Regions from separate parts of the Bacillus sp. N6 genome, predicted to be linked through region 4. Evidence: riboswitches for the same ligand, from Rfam matches in the RefSeq annotation. Region 4 holds a riboswitch; each other region holds the start of a gene.
What was found. Region 4 has a riboswitch for thiamine pyrophosphate ahead of tenA (thiaminase II). Riboswitches for the same ligand answer to the same signal wherever they lie in the genome.
Positions count from the first base shown of each region.

Region 1 (5,247 bases), 1.0 Mb from region 4:
GATTTCATCCAACGAAAGGGAATCTGAGAGTATTTCCATCATCGTCGCACCAAAAACAGGGATATTTAACTCTTTCGATAACGTATTACATTTGTAGTAAAGGTTCTTCAGAAAGTGTTGCTTACATTCTGTTTGCTGGTGAACGAGTTGATATCTAGATCGTGTTAAACGTTGAAGGGCAACGTATTTTTCCTCCTTGATAAGAAACTTATTATACCGCCCGATTCGTAAAAAATCGGCAATACGGAAAGCATCTATTTTATCGGTCTTATCTTCTTCAAAGAGTTTTTTATACCGATGGATGGCTGTTGGATTTTGTACGACCACTTCCACGTCTAAAGCCCTCAAATCCTTATCTTCCGTTAGGAACATGGAAGGATGGAAACTATAGACGGAAGTAGATTCCATGCCAATGACAATTTTTTTATAGTTGTACAAATGGTGAAAATGGAGAACATCCTCCTTAATGGCGTTGGCACCATTCACATCGTTTGAAAGACAAATTTCTTTCAAAACAGTGTCATGACTGTCAAGAAAACATACATCAAGTTTTTCAGAGCTTACATCAATAGCTACGAATAATCTCAAAGAAAGGACTTCCTTTCTTTGAATAGTATTTGGAATGAGCTTGGATACTGTGGGATCTCCCTAGAGTCCAAAACATAGCCACAACCTCGCGTATGAGTATTCAATGATTGCCTTCATCTAAGCTGCCCTCCCACCACTATGAGAGGTAAGTGAAGGAAACCGATACAGCTTGTGCGTATGCAGTGCATTTTGGTCTGGGTCACAGTCTTTTAACGTGGTCGAACTACAGGAGGAGTAAGCATATTCCCGATGGATCCATTTCTGCACTTCCATTATCTGGGGGAATCCCCCAGTATCCAAGACTAAATTTTACCCATACATCATTTTTTTGATGTAGCTCTTGAAGATAAAAACTATTTAATTTTCAAGGAACAGTTATTAACTTAAAACTTATTATACGAGGAGGGTGTATCATGAAAAAAATATGCTTTGTATTAATTGTCGACGCTGGTATAAATTATGGTTCAATATTTTCTCTACCATTTTTAAGGAATCAGAATGATTTGAAGGAATATTTTTCTAAGTATTATGATGTTTCAATTAATTATATTAGGGATAAAAACTCAGTTGACTATTTGGTAGTTCCCAAACCGTGTCCAGCTTTTGATAATGAAAATAATCTTCCAATAATTGAAGTACCAGCAATCTTATTTATGGAAAAGAATTTTGAAAAAATAAAGACTTATATAGACAATTATTTTTCTAATAACTCATAAAGAAAATAAAAGTACAGTAAAAAGAAGTCCGATAAAAAACGAGTGGTGTAGAATATTTCTATTAATCATTCGTTTTTTATTATATTTACATATATTTTTTAAAAGAGGATTATAGACGTTCTGAAAAAAATTAATTATAACAAGAACAGTGTTCGTGCTACTATCTACGGTTATTTTTTGTACTAAGTACCCCTTTAACTAACAAGATAACAAAAATTAACATATTAAGGAAATAATGTTACAATAAATGTAAGAGCTTTCTCTTTGAGTTTTAGCTCTGAATAATAAAGATAGTTAAATCACTAAATGGAGGAGCAGGTCAATTTTGTTCCTTGTATAGTAAATTGTTACCTATCTCTATTGCAGGTTGTATGGCAGGTAGCAGTTGTAGCGAAATGCAGCAGAGACAAAGGCTCTTTGTCAAATGGGACTGATGAATGTATTTGGCAAGTAAAAAATGGTTCTTTCCGGAGTTAGTTGAAAAGTCTCATTCTCTCCAAAAGTAGAATCTTTGTCCGCAATGTGGAGAATTTGTATCGACCATACATGATTCTTTTAATAAGCTTTAACTTGTTTATGCTCCCTTCGGCAAGACCATTATTATTCTCATAAGTTACCGCATTTCTGACAGCTTCAATATCCCCGGCTAATCCATTCGTAAAGCTCTTAAATTCTTGTATATTAGTATTCTTCATTTTCTCAATACAATGGTCGAAATTCTCAATACTCTTTGTGGTGAAGATGTTTTTAAACTCCCATGTTAAGTCATAAACTATTTTTACAATAGGGTGTTCTTCGTAATTATTGTTGGTATTATGAGGTATGTTCAAGCATATTATTTAACGTGGATGATTCCATAAAGAGAAAAAGAAATAACCTTTGCATTTTTCAGATTATCGTGTATGATGGGAAAGTATTGAAAATTAAATCAGTGATAAACTAGGGGTGCCTAACGTATGCGTAGGCTGAGAGAGAAGCGCGTGATCTTCTTAACCCTTTGGACCTGATCTGGCTCGTACCAGCGTAGGGAAGTTAACGGCTTTACATAATGATGTCTTTTATGAGCCAGGTCCTTATTTTTTTATGGACCTGGCTCTTTTTATTTTGGCATGCGCTGGCCATATCTCGTCCTTGTCACGAACAGGGGAGGCAACAAAGGTTATGAAACAGTCTGTTTCAGCTGAGCAAATTGAATTGAAATCGAGTTTACCAGGGAGTAAGAAAGTATATGTGGATGGACCACGCGCAGGCATGAAAGTGCCGATGCGTGAGATTGAACAAAGCGAAACGAACGGCATCCCAAATCCTCCAGTCCGTGTGTATGATACGAGCGGTCCTTATACGGATCCGGCGTATAAAGTGGAGCTGGAAAAGGGAATTCCAACGCCGCGTCATTCTTGGATCATGGAGCGCGGGGATGTAGAGGCATATGAAGGGCGCGAGGTGAAACCAGAGGATGATGGTGTGAAAGTGGCTTCGAAACATACACCTGTTTTCCCGCAAATGGATCGCCAGCCGCTTAGAGCGAAGCAAGGTGCAAATGTTACGCAAATGCATTATGCGCGTAATGGCATTATTACGTCTGAGATGGAATACGTTGCAATTCGTGAAGGAGTAGAGCCTGAGTTTGTTCGTAAGGAAATTGCGGAAGGGCGTGCTATTTTACCAGCGAATATTAATCATCCGGAAGCAGAACCGATGATTATCGGGCGTAATTTCCACGTGAAGGTAAATGCAAATATCGGAAACTCTGCTGTATCTTCTTCTATTGCAGAAGAAGTAGAGAAGATGACGTGGGCAACGCGCTGGGGTGCAGATACGATTATGGATTTATCTACAGGTAAAAACATTCATACGACGCGTGAGTGGATTATTCGTAACGCGCCTGTACCAGTTGGAACTGTGCCGATTTATCAAGCGCTTGAAAAGGTAAATGGAATTGCAGAAGATTTAACGTGGGAAGTGTATCGTGATACGTTAATTGAGCAAGCGGAGCAAGGCGTTGATTACTTTACGATTCACGCTGGTGTATTGCTTCGTTACATTCCAATCACGGCAAAGCGTACGACAGGTATCGTTTCGCGCGGTGGTTCGATTATGGCGCAGTGGTGTCTATTCCATCATAAAGAAAACTTCCTATATACTCACTTTGAAGAGATTTGTGAAATTATGAAGCAGTACGATGTTTCGTTCTCTCTTGGAGATGGATTACGTCCAGGGTCTATTGCAGATGCAAATGACGAAGCACAGTTTTCTGAGCTTGAAACACTTGGTGAATTAACTAAAATTGCTTGGAAACATGATGTGCAAGTTATGATCGAAGGACCTGGACACGTACCGATGCACTTAATTAAAGAGAATATGGAGAAAGAGCTTGATATTTGTCAGGGCGCGCCGTTTTATACACTTGGGCCACTAACGACAGATATTGCACCAGGTTATGACCATATTACATCGGCAATTGGAGCTGCGATGATCGGTTGGTTTGGAACGGCGATGCTTTGTTATGTAACGCCGAAAGAACATTTAGGTTTACCGAATAAAGATGATGTACGCACGGGTGTTATTACGTACAAAATTGCAGCGCATGCGGCTGATCTTGCAAAAGGACATAAAACGGCTCATCAGCGTGATGATGCACTTTCAAAAGCACGTTTCGAATTTCGTTGGCGCGATCAATTTAATTTATCTTTAGATCCTGAACGTGCGATGGAATATCACGATGAAACGTTGCCTGCAGAAGGGGCAAAGACAGCTCACTTCTGTTCAATGTGTGGACCGAAGTTTTGTAGTATGAGAATTTCACATGATATCCGTGAATATGCAAAAGAAAATGATTTAGAAACGACAGAAGCAATTGAAAAAGGAATGAAAGAGAAAGCAGAAGAATTTAAAGAAGCTGGTAGTCATTTATATCAATAACACGTTACACCTCTTTACTTGATTGATCACACTGTAGTACCTAACTTTATTATAGAAGAAGCCCCATTTGCTAAGACGGTAGCAAATGGGGCTTCTGTTGTTTATCCCGCTATTTGTGGGCAGTAAGACCCCCACCTCAAAATTCAGCGGAAGCAAAGAAGTTAGGTCGGGGTCGGGCTGCCCGTAAAAGCCCGATTGGTTAAGGCTAATAATCAGTGGGGGATGAACAAAACCCCCACTGATTAAAGTTTCACTTTATAAGGCGAAGAAGAGATGTACCCAGTAGAATAAGAGGAATAATGTGACGACTGTTGTGAGAGGAATAACGATAAGGGATACACTTAAATAGTCTTTCCATTTTACTTTAATTTTGTTTTGTTTCAGAATATACATCCAAATGAGGGAAGCTAGTGTACCAATTGGTAATAATAGTGAACCGATGTCACTACCAATAATGTTTGCGAGGTAGATAGTTTTTAATGTGACTGGGTCTAGTCCCATTTCGGTTAATGTGATTGTACCAATCATAAGTGCAGGATGGTTATTGAAGACGTTAGAGAGGAGGGAGACGAGTCCACCCATTGCAAAGCTAGCATAGAGTAGATGTTGACTTACAACTGGTTCAAGCCAATTTACGAGCGCCGCTGTTAATCCTGCATTGTGAAGCCCGTAAATAATGACGTACATAGAGAAAGCGAAAATTAAAATGTGCCACGGTGTCTTTTTCAAGATATCGACAGGGTTTGTTCGTAAGTAGTACCATCTCCAAATGAGAAGAACGAGTGAACCAAGTACAGCAACAATTTCGATTGGAATGGATAAGAAGGATGCAACGAATAAAAGGCAGCGCATAAGGAAGACGAAACCTAATACTTTTAACATGAATCTTGTACGCTTTTGTTTCGTATCAACAGAATTATTTCCTTTTAGTGGATGGAAGTTTTTCGTGAAGAAAATTTCTTCAATATCATATGAAGAAACAGGTAATTTTTTCGGAAGTTTTTTCTTCAAAACTGTATAC
Region 1 is NZ_CM127843.1:5,067,632-5,072,878, reverse strand. It holds gene ACUXVC_RS26245 (IS110 family transposase) at 1-588, opposite strand, end outside; gene ACUXVC_RS26240 (hypothetical protein) at 1,002-1,304, shown strand; gene ACUXVC_RS26235 (transposase) at 1,778-2,047, opposite strand; partial or broken gene ACUXVC_RS26230 (L-lactate permease) at 2,093-2,164, shown strand; TPP riboswitch at 2,236-2,351, shown strand; gene thiC (phosphomethylpyrimidine synthase ThiC) at 2,466-4,226, shown strand; gene ACUXVC_RS26220 (arsenic transporter) at 4,482-5,247, opposite strand, start outside.
Region 1: linked by a shared signal. The riboswitch ahead of thiC (phosphomethylpyrimidine synthase ThiC) and the one ahead of tenA (thiaminase II) in region 4 are both predicted to bind thiamine pyrophosphate.

Region 2 (5,247 bases), 320 kb from region 4:
TATGCATATAAAAATGGGTAAGGTGAATACACCTTACCCATTACATATTATCGTAAAAAAGGATTAAGGTTCTTTACCTGCTGTCTTCAATTTAGCTTAATCTTAAAAAATGGGCAGACTTCTCCCATATCAAGCTAAAACCATTTGAAGAACAGTTGATAAAGTCATTTTATCCTTTCACTCCTTTAACATTTGTTATATTAAGAGTATAAACTACTCTGTTATATTCTATTCTCTATTTTCCCTTTTGTTCCTTCTCCATCTTTTCATATTCTAAAAAAAGCCTCTTAACAGTAATTATACTAAAAACTGTTAAAAGGCTTTTTCTATTTTTTCATATAAGGAGCTAACACACTTAAAATCTCTTCTTTATCCTTTTTTAATTCGAGTGATGTTAACATATCCATCGTTCTCGGTCTAGGTAATTTCACTTGTACCTCGCCAACAATTGACGCTGGTCTTTGAGATAAAATAAATACGCGATCTGAAAGCAAGATTGCCTCATCTAAGTCATGTGTCACCATAACGATTGTTTGCTTCTCTTGATGCCAAGAGTTTAAAAGCCAGCTATGTACTTCCATTTTTGTAAATGCATCTAACTTTCCAAAAGGCTCATCAAGCAGCATAATTGGCTTTTCACATAAATATGTGCGCAGAAAACTAATTCTTTGACGCATACCACCAGACAATTCATCTGGATAATGGTCTGCATATTCATCTAGTTCGAACTGCTTTAATGCTTCCATTCCTTCTGTCAGCCTTTGTTTTTTCGGCTTTCCTTCAATTTCTAACGGAAGAACGATATTTTGCAAAGCTGATCGCCACGGTAGTAATAAATCTTGTTGTGGCATATAACTAACAACATCTTGCTCTTGTACTTGCTTATCTTTATATATTACGTTCCCGCTTGTTGGTTTTTCAACATTTGCAATCATGTTTAATAATGTGCTTTTCCCGCAACCACTCTGTCCTACAAAAGAAACAAACTCTCCCTCTTGTATAGAGGCACTAATATTCTCTAATACATTCTTTCCGTCGAAAGATTTCACTATATTTTTTATTTGTAATCCGCTCATTTTTCACTTGGAAGGAATTCATTTGTAAAAGCATCTTTTACATCGATTTTCTTTTTAATAACTTTGTTGTCATATAAGAAATTCATGTAATTCGTCCAAATTTCTTCCTTCTGTACTCCCCATGCTTTCGCATCATCTTGATACTTCGTACTTAACCATTTCTGGCTTTCTTGAACTAAATCTTTATTTACATCTGGAACAGCTTTAATTAAAATATCAGCAGCTTCTTTCGGTTCCTTAATTGCAAAATTATAACCTTCTGTTGTTGCACTCATAAACTTTTTCACAAAGTCTTTATCTTGCTTCGTATGTTTTTCACTCGTAATAATAACAGGACTATAGAAATCAAGCGCTGGATCTAAGTCTTTCACCATAATCGTATTTAACTCTTTTCCTTGGCGCTTCGCTTCAATACCATCCCAACCGTAATAAATCCATTCGAAATCTGCATCACGGCCGATTGATTTAAAGAAATCTGTTTGTCCTAAGATGATTTTTTCAACTTTATTAAAATCAGCTTGATGCTTATCCATAATCGTCTTTAATGTCGCTTCTTCCGCTGGTCCTCCCCAGCCGCCATAACGTTTACCTTCAAAATCTTTCGGTGACGTCATATTATCTTTCTTAAGCGATGCAAACGCTGAAGTGTTATGCTGAATAATCGCTCCTACAGATACAACAGGAATTCCTTCCACACGAGCTAATGTTACATTTTCTTGTGCGCTTATTGCGAAGTCTGCTTTTCCTGATGCTATCATTTGCTCTGCTGTTACATTGTCACCTGGTTGAATAATTTCTACATCTAATCCTTGCTTTTTGTAATAATCTTTCGTTTGCGCTACATACAAGCCAGTATGATTCGTATTTGGAAACCAATCTAATACTACTTTTACTTTTTGATCTTTACTTGCACTTTCTTCTTTCTTCGCCGGATTACATCCAGCCACACCTACCGCTACTAAGGCAGCTAACATAACTTTCAAACCTTTTTTCATTTTCTGCCGTCCTTTCTATATATCCATGGTGCTGTTATTCTTGCCATAAACTCTACGATAAAATACAGGCATAATGTCACTATAACGATGATTGCTGCAACACCAAATACTCGGGCAGTCAAAAAGGATTTTGTAGCCCTCGTAAGCATAACGCCTAATCCTTCACTTGCACCGAGCCATTCTCCGATAATTGCCCCCATTACGCTATATGTAACTGCAATTTTTAAACCGGAGAAAAAGTATGGAAGCACTGCTGGAAATTTTACTTTCTGGTAAACTTGCCATTTTGTCGCCTTCATTGTTTGTAAAAGCTTCAACATGTTTTTATCTACTGTTTGAAAACCTTCTAAAATACTAAGCGCAATTGGGAAGAAACAAACGAGTATTACGACCATTACTTTCGGCAACATCCCATATCCAAACCAAATAATAAATAGCGGTGCAAGTACAACAATTGGAATTGTTTGCGAAATAACGAGCAATGGATTTATTAAAATACGAAATAACGGTATAACGTCCATAATAATTGCGATGCTCGTCCCCAATAAAATTGCAAAGAATAGTCCAATTATAACTTCCTGCAGTGTTTGCATCGTATTTGGTAATAGTAAATCTTTCATCCCAATTAATTCTTGAACAATGGCAGAAGGCTTTGGTAAAATCCACGGTTCGATTTTAAATAATGAAACAGATCCTTCCCATATCGCAATGAGAAGGATAAGCCAAATAGTTGTAATAAGTTTAGATTGCTTCTGGTTTTGCATATTCATCACGGTACTTCCAAACCTTTTCATCTATCGTTACACCAGTGCTTGGACGATAATGGATTTTAATAGAAGTAATCACTTCTTCTGCTCCAGCATCGACGCAAGCTTGTTGCGCACGTTTAACGACATCAAGAAGTACATCTAATTCTCCTTCCAAAGTTGTTTCCATTGCCCCTACTTCATAACGAACTCCCGATTGTTGCACAACTTCAATTGCTTTATCGACAACAGAATATACATCTTTCGTTTTCGCTTGTGGTACTACTGAAAATGACATTGTAACTTGTTGTGACATAATAAAATCCCCCTTATAAAATTAGATTTCAAAAATAAGAAAAGGCTTTCCTACTGCGTAGGAAAGCCTTGTATGCAAGTTATTATAGAATAACATATGCTACATCACTTTAAGTAACTCCCTACGCTGGCATTATCCAGATCAGGTTGAGGGTCGATGTTTACTTACATCCTCTCAGCCAATTGGCTCCCCGGTCCTTAATTCGTTTTCATTGTAGCATGATTTATTTTATTGAACAAACAAAAGCATGCATAATCATTTCATTATTTTTGGAAAATATCCAACTTTTTCACCATGAGCTAATAACTGCTGTATAAATTCTTTATTGATTGCTGGTACTATCAATTCTTTTTTCTTAATCCATTCATTCGTTCTACGCGTACCCATTACAATTTCAGATTGCTGCGCTCCATCTCCTGCAACTTGAGAAGCAATTAACTCTGCTATTACTTCATTTTCCTTCGCTAATTCAAGTCCGGTATTTACATATTCTGAAAGTGGAACCATTTCAAGATTGTATCCACACTCTCCAATTAACTGTATAAATTGTTCAAACTCAATTTGATGTGGATGACAAATATGTAACGTCTCTCCTACAATTTGCGAATCTTTTAAATACGATACAATTGATTTACTAGCAAAATCAATTGGTGTGAAATCAACTTTCCACTTCACATTTGGTGCTTTCCCAATTAATAGCATTGTTTTAATAAGACGATAAAATGCGTTTCCTTCAATATTTTGTTGGAACGAACCTGTTTCTGAATGACATGCTAAATTACCTGCACGATAAATATTTCCGCGCAAACCATTTTTCATTGCTTCACGAACAATGTTTTCCGCTTGTAGTTTACTATTTGAATATACATTCTCTAAGTCTACACTGTAATTAAAATCACCAGTTTTCATGTATGTATCCCATTGATCTACCGCTAATTCTAACGGGATACCAATTGTAGAAATAAAATGGAATGTAGCACCTTTCTCCGCTAATGCTAGCATACGGCTAGTTCCTTGGACATTTATATTTTCAAATTGTTTTACATCTCCAAAATGTCTTACATCTGCACCGCAATGAATTATCGTATCCATCTTAGAACTGATGAACATAAATTCTTCTTCGCTCATCCCAAGATACTCTTCCCCCAGATCACCAGCTACGGCCTGTATACGCTGTAACCATTCTTCACATATATCACTAAAGTAGCCTGTTAATGTATCTATAATTCTTTGTTGCACATCTTTGGTTGGTCTTACTAAACAATAAATAGTAGCAGATGTATCTCTCAACAATTCATATAATATGTGTGATCCTAAATAACCAGTAGCTCCTGTTAAAAAGACATTTGAAATCTGGGTTTCTTCCAAAACGTTTGCATACGTAATAGTATCTGGTTCGTGAATCACTTTATATTCACGAAATACTCCTTCTTTCTCTACTTTTACTTCTCGCTCAATTCGAGCTAATCCATATATCGTTCTTTCTTTAAAGAAATCTTGAATTGTTAAATGTGAAAAATCTTCTTTTAACAATGTTAAGACTCGTAATACTTTTAATGAATATCCACCAATTGTAAAGAAATCATCATGCACTCCAACTTTTGAAATTCCTAATACTTCCGCCCAAGCGCGCGCTATTTGTTTCTCTGCTTTATTAGAAGGTGCAACATATTCTTGTAGACGAACCGGTTCATACTTTTCTTCTAACTGAGCTAACTTCTTAACATCAATCTTTTTATTAGGTGTAAGTGGTAATTCATTAATATAAATTAGTTTAGATGGCACCATATAATCTGGTAATTGCTCTTGTAACTGATAAACTAATTCTGGTATTTCTTTTTTATTTAAAGTTGTATAGAACGCGATTAAATATTGGCTACCTTCCTTACTCTTCTTAGCAAAAACAGCATTTTCTTTTATATTATGATTTTGAGAAATTTTACTTTGGATTTCTCCTAGTTCAATACGATGTCCTCTAATCTTTACTTGATCATCTTTCCGATGTAAAAATTCTATATTTCCATCCTCTAACAACTTAACAATATCACCTGTTTTATATATATTAACTATAGGATTAAAAGGGTTCTGAATAAAAGCTTCAATTGTTTTATTAG
Region 2 is NZ_CM127843.1:423,333-428,579, reverse strand. It holds gene ACUXVC_RS02205 (ABC transporter ATP-binding protein) at 327-1,076, opposite strand; gene ACUXVC_RS02200 (ABC transporter substrate-binding protein) at 1,073-2,071, opposite strand; gene ACUXVC_RS02195 (ABC transporter permease) at 2,068-2,841, opposite strand; gene ACUXVC_RS02190 (MTH1187 family thiamine-binding protein) at 2,813-3,133, opposite strand; TPP riboswitch at 3,235-3,336, opposite strand; gene ACUXVC_RS02185 (non-ribosomal peptide synthetase family protein) at 3,389-5,247, opposite strand, start outside.
Region 2: linked by a shared signal. The riboswitch ahead of ACUXVC_RS02190 (MTH1187 family thiamine-binding protein) and the one ahead of tenA (thiaminase II) in region 4 are both predicted to bind thiamine pyrophosphate.

Region 3 (5,247 bases), 1.4 Mb from region 4:
ATAAAAGAAAAAGATGGATCAGTAACATATATTTATGCGATGGCTTCTTTACAGCCCGTAGATGAAGCTGTACAAATGGTGCAAGATTATTACATCTATATCATTGCATTTGTAGTCGTTCTTATTTTTTTAGCTTCGTTTTATTATTCAAAACAAATTGCAAAACCATTATTAAAAATAAATGATACGACGAAGAAAATAGCACAATTAGATTTTACAGAAAAAATACCGATTACTTCAAAAGATGAAATTGGAGATTTATCGAAAAATATTAATGTGCTATCAAATAAACTCCATTCGCATATTGGGCAGTTAGAAGAAGATATTGAAAAGGAAAGAAAGTTAGAAAAGACGCGAAAAGAATTCATTTCTGGTGTTTCACATGAATTAAAAACACCGCTAAGTATTATGAAAAGCTGTATTTCTATTTTAAAAGACGGGGTAGCTGAGCATAAAAAGGATTATTATTTTCAGGCGATGGAGAGAGAAGTAGACAAAATGGATACGTTAATTTTGGATATGCTTGAGTTAGCTAAATTTGAATCTGGTACATATAAAATGAAAAAGGATTCGTTTTATATTGATACAGTAATTGAAGACATATGTGAACATCTATCTGTGGAAATAGAGAAAAAAGAGCTTCGTGTTCATAAAAATATATGTTCATTTGAAGTGATTGCAAATCAAGGCCGGATTGAACAAGTCATCGTGAATTTCATTACGAATGCCATACGTTATACACCAAATAAAGAAGATATTATTATTTCTACAATAGATGAGAAGGATCGTATAAAAGTGTGCATTGAAAATAAAGGTACTCACATTGAAGAAGAACAATTAGATAAAATTTGGGATCGTTTTTATCGAGTGGATACAGCTCGTCAGCGTTCACAAGGTGGGACGGGGCTTGGGCTTGCCATTTCAAAGAATATTTTAGAACTACATGATACTGAATATGGGGCAGGAAATACAGAAGATGGTGTGTTATTTTATTTCTATTTACCGAAAAAAGCGTAGAAAATATAATCTACGTTTTTTTAAATTATTTTCATATTATCTTTACCTAATCTTTATTTTTAATCAGTATAATTTGTTTAGAATATGAGGTTATGTAAGGAGTCGATGAACCGTGCATAGCAATTGGCTAAGTATAATGGTATTTATTTTCTTTTGCGCATTTATTGTATTTTTAATTAATATTACGATATGAAAAAAGAGCGCTCATTAAGCGCCCTTTTTTTGTGTATTCATTTGATAAGCACTGATGCTTTTGAATAAGCGTGGTGAAGTGATAAATAAAAATATAAGTAAAACGGTACATAGAATATAGGAACCAATCATTGTACTACCGTTAAATATTAAAGAATATAGGAAAGCCGATTGGCCTTTTGGTGCATATTGTCCCCAGAAAATGATACCAGCGATAAAGTGACAGAAGTAACGAGCTAGACTACCGATAAAAGTAGCGACGATAATGTATCCAATTACTTTCTTTCCTTGGTTTGGTTTTGATGAAGGTTTGTCTTTACGGCTACCTAAATTTGATTGTTCTTCGCTATTTTCATTTGACGCTAAAAGCGCCTTTTGAATTGGACGATAGAATAAACCAGCAAATCCAATGAATGCGAAAGCAACAAAGTATTCAATTAATACTTGAATTGGTGTGACGATAATGGCATCGCCTACGACAATTTGTAATAATCCCCAAATTAAGCCTCCTAAGAAAGCCATTTTGAAGCCCCAGCGGTATGCGATAATAAAAATAGGAATCATAGCAAATGAAATGGAACCGCCTGTTGCTGATATTTTGATTGAAAGTGGTAAAATGTCGATGACCAAGGCGAAGGCTGCAAGAATAGCAGATTCGATCATCGCTTGTAAATTGGTGTTACGCATGTTGTCTCCCCCTAAATCCAAGTTGTACAAAAAAGAATAGATATCATAGGAGGATACGAAATACGTAAATAAAAATGAGGTATGTATTTCGGGCGTTTGCACAATCCCTGCGTTAGCATTAACTAACAGGTTCGAAGGGTCGGAACGAAGTGTTCCCTCTCAGCGGCATGGCTCCCCCAGTGATAACGAGATTCTTTATTTGCTATTGTTTATTGTAAGCGAAATGGATGAGAATGGCAAACAAATGCTGTATGACAATAATTGAAATAGAATTGTAGCGAAATGTTAATAAATATGAAGCAAAAGGGTATAGTACAAGAGAAATTGGGTGTGGTATAATTTTTTTGAAAATAATTATCATTCTCTTCTGAGGGGGAAGGTTATGAGCTTAGTAGATATTAAAATTGGAGAGAAAGTGTTAGTAAAAAGTATTCAGTCTTTAGATCAGCTATTAAAGCGTAGACTAGCTGCTTTCGGTCTTGCGGAAGGAAGCGAACTTCGCTTGAAACAGAAAGCGATGTTCAAAGGTCCTTGTACATTGGAGTGTCGTGGACAGTTAATTAGTATTCGTCATTGTGACGCGAAAATGATAAAGGTGGAATTAGCGTGAATAAGGTAGCTTTGCTAGGGAATCCGAATACAGGGAAGACATCATTATTTAATGCACTTACTGGTTCTTATGAATACGTAGGAAACTGGAGCGGTGTAACAGTAGAAAAAAAGGTTGGTAAATTAAAAGATAGACAAGGAACATTAATTGATTTACCAGGTGTGTATGATTTAAATCCAGTTTCACGTGATGAAGGTGTTGTAACAAACTTTCTATTAACAGAAGAATTTAATCATATGTTAAATATTGTAGATTCTTCGCAGTTTGAGAGAAATATGCATTTAACGTTGCAATTACTTGAATTTGGTAAGCCGGTCTCAATTGGTTTAAATATGGTTGATGTGGCGAAGCAAAGAGGAATTGTCATTGATGTAAAACGATTATCAGAACTATTAGGTGTAACAGTCGTTCCTGTCGTTGCAAGAAGTGGAAAAGGTTGTGAAGAACTACTTGCGACTCTTAAAGAAAATGACAAAAAGGAGAAAAAGCCATTCCTTATTTCATATGGTGTACAAATGGATGAAGGAATTGGAGAAGTAATTGCTCTTTTAGAGACAGCGAATTATGAGCATCCGAGATGGTTAGCACTTCAATTTTTAAGCAATAACGAAGTAGTAGAAAAAGAAATGAAAGCATTACCAATTTATAAGGAACTCATAGCCATTCGATCTCGCTTAGAAGGAAAACTTGATTGTACGTTAGAAGAGCACATTTACAAAACTCGTGAAGCGTATATTGAAAAGTTAAAAACAAATGTTATGAAGCATGAGAAAGAAGGAAAAATTCCTTTTTCAGAAAAAATTGATAGATTAATTACACATAAAATTTTAGGACTTCCAATCTTTTTAGCAGTTATGTTTTTTATTTTTCAGGTTACGTTTACGTGGATTGGTACACCTTTATCGGATATGTTAGATGAGTTTTTTGGTGGTCAGCTTACGGATTGGGTGACGGCTGGACTTACAAGTATTGGAGCTTCTGATTTTATTCAAGCACTCGTTACAGAAGGTATTATTGCCGGTGTTGGTGCTGTATTAGTATTCGTACCACAAATCTTTGCACTATTCTTTTTCATTTCATTATTAGAAGACTCAGGATATATGGCGCGAATTGCAGTTGTTATGGATAGAATTATGGAGTTCTTTGGCTTAAACGGTAAAGCTTTTATTCCGATGATTATCGGTTTTGGATGTAACGTTCCGGGTATTATGGCAGCGAGAACGATTGAACAGGAGAAAGAGCGCTTACTTACAATTTTAGTAACACCGTTTATGTCTTGTTCAGCACGATTACCTGTATATGCATTATTTGCGGGCGTATTCTTCCCTAATAGTCAGGCGACTGTTGTATTTTCTTTATATGTCGCAGGTATTGTTCTTGCGTTATTAGTTACAAAAATTATGTCTCTTACGATTTTGAAAGCAGAAAAATCTATTTTCGTAATTGAACTACCGCCTTATCGTGTGCCACAAGCGAAAACGTTATGGCTGAGCACGTGGGAGAAAGGAAAGGGATTTGTTCGTAAAGCTGGTACATTCATCTTTGGTGGTTCGGTTGTTATTTGGTTATTAAATTATGCAGGTCCATCAGGATTTGGCGTTGATATGGGAGATAGCTACTTAGCGATGATTGGTGGATTTATCGCACCATTATTTGCACCGCTCGGCTTTGGAACGTGGCAAGCTGCGGCATCCCTTTTAACAGGATTTTTAGCGAAAGAAGTTGTCGTTTCTACAATGGCAATTATTTATGCGGTTAAAGAAGATGTGCTTGGAAATGTAATGGGAGCACATTATACAGCATTATCAGCTTATGCATTTATGTTCTTTATTTTATTATATGTTCCGTGTTTAGCGACCGTAGCTGTTATTAAACGTGAAACAGGATCAGCGAAATGGACGATTTTCTCAGTCGTGTATCCACTCGTAGTTGCTTATGTATTAACGCTCATTATATACCAAGTTGGATCCCTACTCGGATTCTAGAAGGAGATGTATTGTGATGATGGTCAATATTATAATTGGAGCTATCATTTTTGGTTATGCAGCATATACGTTAGTTAATTTTGTAAAGAGAAGTAAAAAAGGAAAATGCGCGGCATGTTCTTTAAATAAGTCATGTCAGTCGCAAACTTGTAGCCCGGATATGGAGCAAATTGCTCATAATAAATAGAAAAAAGCTTTGCGAAATTTCGCAAAGCTTTTTTGTTTTACTTTTTACTTTTTAATTTTTACAAGTTGAGAAGCTTCTACGCCTTTGTAACCAGGGAATTCTTTACTCGGGTCTTTATCAAATTTTAATACACCTACAGATTTTTCATCACCTTTTACATTGCTGTAAGTTGCGTCATCAACAATCGCATACATATCTGTATATGCACGGCCACTTCCGATAATTGTGTTGCCTTCATATTTTAATTTCGCTCCATCAAGTGTAGCATTTTCTACTTTCTCTTTTGCGAATAATACACCTTGTTCTGTTGTTACAGCTGGTAATTTATCAAGTGGTTTCGTGTTGTCTTTTTCATCAACTTTGCTAAGTAACTCTTTTTTCACTAGTTCTTCACCAGTTTTCTTATCCATTACAAGAACTTTTTTACCATCTAATGTTGTCATTTTCATTTTATAGAAGTCTTTTTCTTTCACTTCTTTTTTGTTTTTATCTGTAATTTGTTGAACTTGTTCTTCTGAGCCGTACAGTACAAAACCGTTCGCTTTCTCTCCTAATAAAGAACAACCTGA
Region 3 is NZ_CM127843.1:4,682,709-4,687,955, reverse strand. It holds gene ACUXVC_RS24205 (sensor histidine kinase) at 1-1,017, shown strand, start outside; gene ACUXVC_RS24200 (energy-coupled thiamine transporter ThiT) at 1,225-1,896, opposite strand; TPP riboswitch at 1,983-2,084, opposite strand; gene ACUXVC_RS24195 (FeoA family protein) at 2,279-2,506, shown strand; gene feoB (ferrous iron transport protein B) at 2,503-4,491, shown strand; gene ACUXVC_RS24185 (FeoB-associated Cys-rich membrane protein) at 4,508-4,678, shown strand; gene ACUXVC_RS24180 (lipoprotein BA_5634 family protein) at 4,723-5,247, opposite strand, start outside.
Region 3: linked by a shared signal. The riboswitch ahead of ACUXVC_RS24200 (energy-coupled thiamine transporter ThiT) and the one ahead of tenA (thiaminase II) in region 4 are both predicted to bind thiamine pyrophosphate.

Region 4 (5,247 bases):
TTTCTAATGCAACAAAAGCAATAATAATAGATAAAAATACAATATTTGTATTGTAAATGATTAAACAACAGATTAAACCTAAAAAGGCTGCGTATTCAATTATAAGAGGTATATTGCGTGGCATACAATTTACCTAACTAAATATGGCAGTGGATTTACTGCATTTGTTTTTTCAAAATTCCATTCTCCATTATGTAATTCAAAATGAAGATGTTGCCCGTATGAATGACCTGTGTTGCCCATATGACCTACTAATTGTCCAGCTTGTACTTGATCACCAGTTTGTACAGTGCGATCCTTCATATGAGCATAAACAGTTGTATATAATTTCCCATTGATTTGATGCGCAATGAACACAACATTGCCATAGCTAGCTGAATAATAAGATTTCACAACTTTACCTGCAGCAGCAGCTTGGATAGAGACGTTCCCTGGAGCAGCAATATCTATACCATAATGCATTTGTTCCCATCGTATATCAAAGGTTGAGCTAATTCTTCCTTGAGCAGGGAATTTGAAAGCAGCTGGAATAGATGAAGGCTGATCTGTTTTAGCCTGTGGTTGATTTTGTACTACATAGTGTTTTGCTACATATCCGTATCCTGTGCCAAAACGAATTTTATACCAAGTTCCTACAGTTTCTACTACTTGTACTTGTGTACCGTTTTGTAATGAACCGAGTAGAGCGCTACTTGTACTAGTGTTGCTACGTACATTCAGATTAGGTGTTGCAACAGTATATTTTGTATTATTTTGAACGGTGATTCCTTTTACTAAGGGTTGTGAACCATTAGAGATGAATGCTTTTTGTACGTAACCCGTTTGGCCATTATGTGATATTTTATACCATTCGCCTTGATCTTCTTGAACGGTAATAAACTTGCCATTTGGTAATACATCTAAAATGGAAGATTCTAAATTAGGTTCAGAGCGAACGTTTAATGCATTAGCATTGACGATGTATTGATCATTAGATTGAAGTTTGTTTTTTAGTAAAATAGCATCTTTTTGTACATAACCTACTTTATTATGAACAGATACTTTATACCAACCATTAGTTGTTTCAAGGATGTTCACTTTTGTATTAAAGCGAATTGTATCAATTGATGTGCTCTTTACGTTATCTTCTGTATGTAATGCTACTTGATCGACTTTGACATACCCAGTTTTAACATTAGATAATTGTTCAGCGTTTGCTTTTTGTACATTTGTTTCACCCATAGAAGGAAGTAAAGAAGCAATCGCTACAGTAGTTGCTGTTAAAGCAGTAGCTTTCATATTCATGGAATAGAGACCTCCTCTAGTTGTATAGTTGTAATTTTATTATAGTATAAAGATATAATATAGTGGGTGTATTCACATAAATGTAATATGAAATCAATATAAAAATAAATTTTTTGAGGATAATGATTCCTTTTTAAACAATTAATTGGAGTTTTATTTTCTAAAATAGAATGTATGTATTGTATAACTTTAATTTTTTGTTGATAATTAAGAAAATTAAAATAGTTGATGATGTCTTATTAGGGTGTTATACTGACAGTGATAATTTTATAGTTTGCTAGGAGAGCTGGTGTTGCCAGCTGAGAGTAGGCCGTAAGCCTTTGATCCTTTTTATTACCTGATCTAGATTATGCTAGCGTAGGGAAGCAATTCGGACACTAACAATGAGTCCCCGTTTCTTTGCGTATAGAAACGGGGCTTTTTTATTTGAAAATTTCATATTGAAACCACTAGGGGTGCTTGATTTGCTGAGAGAGGAATAATCCTTAACCCTTATAACACCTGATCTAGGTAATACTAGCGAAGGGAAGTGGAACATCGAATAAATGTATAATTTTATTTGCTGTAACCACTTCTTATATATAGAAGTGGTTTTTTATTTAGATACATATATTGAAAGGGGATAGAGAAATGAAATTTTGCGATAGATTATTAGAAACTGTGCAACCGGTTTGGGAGATGAGTCATAATCATCCGTTTGTAGTGGGTATGGGAGATGGCACGTTAGAAAAAGATAAATTTCAGTATTATATTATTCAAGATTATTTATATCTGCTAGATTATGCAAAATTATATGCGATTGGTGTTGTAAAAGCAACGAATCCACAAGTAATGGGAAAGTTCGCTGAACAAATTGATGGAATATTAAATGGCGAAATGACAATCCATAAACAATATGCAAAAAGACTTGGAATTTCTATAGAGGAGATAGAGTCTGCAAAGCCATCTGCTAAAAATTTAGCTTATACAAATTACATGATGTCTGTATCTCAAAATGGCACACTTGCAGAATTAATAGCAGCGCTTCTTCCATGTATGTGGAGCTACTGGGAAATTGGAAAGCGTTTAAATGATATTCCTGGAGCAAGAGATCATGAGTTTTTTGGTGAGTGGATTCAAGGATATAGTTCGGAAGAATACGGTAATCTTTGTATTTGGTTAATAGATTTATTAAATGAAATGGCAGTTGGAAAGTCTGAGAAAGAACTAGATAGATTAGAGGAGATTTTCTTATATTCCAGTCGATTTGAATATTTATTCTGGGATATGTCCTATCGTAAGGAGATGTGGGGATTTGAGGAGCAAGAACATACTACAGTTTCATAATGTTTCTTTTCATTACGATGAGAAACCAATCATCCATGAATTAAATGCTTCTATACATGAGAAAGAGTTTTTCAGTATTATCGGACCGAGTGGATGTGGGAAAAGTACTTTATTTCGCCTTATTACAGGCCTAGAGAAGGTAAGTACTGGAAAGATAGAACTGACAGAAACAAAGCACCATCCTGTAGGATATATGCCGCAAAAAGATATGCTTTTGCCGTGGAGAACAATTATTGAGAATGCTGCTCTGCCGCTAGAGTGCCAAGGTGTACAGAAGAAAGAAGCACAAGTAAAGGCAAAGGAACTGTTATATAAATTTGGTTTACAAGGATATGAGACAAAACATCCGAAAGATTTATCTGGTGGTATGAGGCAACGCGTATCTTTTATCCGAACTTTGTTAACGGGCGGGGAGATATTGTTATTAGATGAACCGTTTAGCGCGTTAGATGCTTTAACGAAGGCCTCTTTGCAAGAATGGCTGTTTGAACAATGGCAAGAGTGGGAAAAAACAATTTTATTCATTACTCATGATGTTGAAGAAGCGTTATTTCTTTCGAACCGAGTTTTAGTAGTGGAACAGCAGCCGATAACGACTTTGACTGAGCGGATTGTACCACTTGATCATAACAGAACACGAAAAGATTTATATAAACCGGAAGTATTAGCGCTGAAAGATGAGCTTCTTAGTATGTTACAAAGGCAGGTACTTGTGTGATGAACCGATTGAAAGAATTAGTTCCTGCTATTACACTTTCTAGTATTTTACTAGCTGTGTGGGAAATAGGAGCAAGAATTGTAGATGAGATGTACATTTTACCGTCACCGTCTGCGATTGTAATGAAGATATGGAAACTAAAAGACATATTATTTACGGTTCATTTACCTGCAACGTTATACGTCGTTTTAATAGGTGTTGTTATTTCTATCATATTAGGTGTAGGGCTAGCGATGTTAATGAATGCGAGTACATGGATGGAAAGAGCATTTTATCCATTATTAGTTGCTTCACAAACGATTCCGATTACTGCGCTTGCTCCGCTATTTGTTTTATGGTTTGGATACACAATTTGGAGTAAGGTTGTTGTCACAGTTTTAATTACGTTTTTCCCGATTGCGGTCAATACGTATGATGGACTGCGTAGTACAAAAAAAGAATGGGAGGAGCTCTTAGTTACATATGGAGCAACGAAAAGAGATATTTTTCTTAAATTAAAGTTGCCGTCTGCTCTTCCTTATTTTTTCTCAGCTTTAAAAATTGCAGTTCCGCTTAGTGTTATCGGAGCAGCAATTGGAGAATGGCTCGGTGCACAAGCTGGACTTGGATATTTCAGTAAGAGAATGATGACGCAGTTAGATGGAGCTGGCGTATTTGCACCCATTGTATTGTTATCATTATTAGCTATTTTCTTCGTCGTACTTATTTCCATATTAGAAAAGAAATTCATTAGTTGGAGGAAGCATTCATGAAATTTTTAAAGCGCATCTTTGTGTTTACATTATTAATTGCAATGATTACAGGATGTTCAAGTAATTCAGCATCAGAAAAAAGTAAAAAAGAGAAAGAAATAACAGTCATGTTAGATTGGTATCCAAATGCGGTACATAGCTTTATTTATGCAGCAATTGAAAAAGGATACTTTAAAGAAGAAGGTGTAAAGGTAAATATTAAATTCCCTTCTAATCCGACTGATCCATTAACATTGGCAGCAGCAGGGAAGGTGACAGTTGGCTTGTATTATCAGCCAGATGTTGTTATGGCAAGAGCAAATGAGCAAATTCCAGTGAAATCAATTGGGGCTGTCGTACGTTCACCATTAAATCATGTCGTATCGCTGAAATCAGCGGGTATTCAATCACCGAAAGATTTAGAAGGAAAAACAGTAGGATATTCTGGAACACCTTTAAGTGAGATGTATTTAAAAACGATGGTAAAAGAAGCTGGTGGTAATCCTGATACAGTGAAAGTAGTTGATGTTGGATTTGATTTAGTACCAGCCTTAATTACGAAAAAAGTGGATGCGGTAACAGGGGCATACATTAATCATGAAGTACCGGTTATGCGTCATGAAGGCCATGAACCAGCTTACTTTAATCCAGCTGATTACGGAGTACCGAACTATCATGAACTTGTGTTTGTAACAGGTGATAAAACGTTGAAAAAAGATAAAGAAGCGTTGCAAGCTTTCTTACGTGGTACGAAAAAAGGCTATGATTTCATGAAGAAAAACCCAGATGAAGCATTGAATATTTTATTAAATCATCAAGAAAAAGAAAACTTCCCACTTGTGCCAGAAGTTGAAAAGGAAAGTATGAAAATTTTATTAGAGAAGATGGAAACGAAAGATGAGCCATTTTTATCAGATTCAAAAGAATCTTGGGAGAAACAAAATAAATGGCTGAAGGACAAAGGAATGACGAAAGAAACCGTTCCAGTCGATGAACTATTCGAAAATATTTTAAAGTAGGCGAATGAATATGAAAAATGAGCTCCACGTAATCTCAAATGGCCATATGCCATTCGAAGATTTAGTGAATGTAGCGATGCAAATTGAGAGTGAGATTGATTATTTGCATATTCGTGAGCGTGAGAAGAGTACGAAGGAGTTATATGAAGGTGTGGAAAGTCTTTTAATG
Region 4 is NZ_CM127843.1:742,485-747,731, forward strand. It holds gene ACUXVC_RS03795 (hypothetical protein) at 1-124, opposite strand, end outside; gene ACUXVC_RS03800 (SH3 domain-containing protein) at 130-1,284, opposite strand; TPP riboswitch at 1,554-1,665, shown strand; TPP riboswitch at 1,726-1,829, shown strand; gene tenA (thiaminase II) at 1,915-2,610, shown strand; gene ACUXVC_RS03810 (ABC transporter ATP-binding protein) at 2,579-3,328, shown strand; gene ACUXVC_RS03815 (ABC transporter permease) at 3,328-4,080, shown strand; gene ACUXVC_RS03820 (ABC transporter substrate-binding protein) at 4,077-5,078, shown strand; gene tenI (thiazole tautomerase TenI) at 5,089-5,247, shown strand, end outside.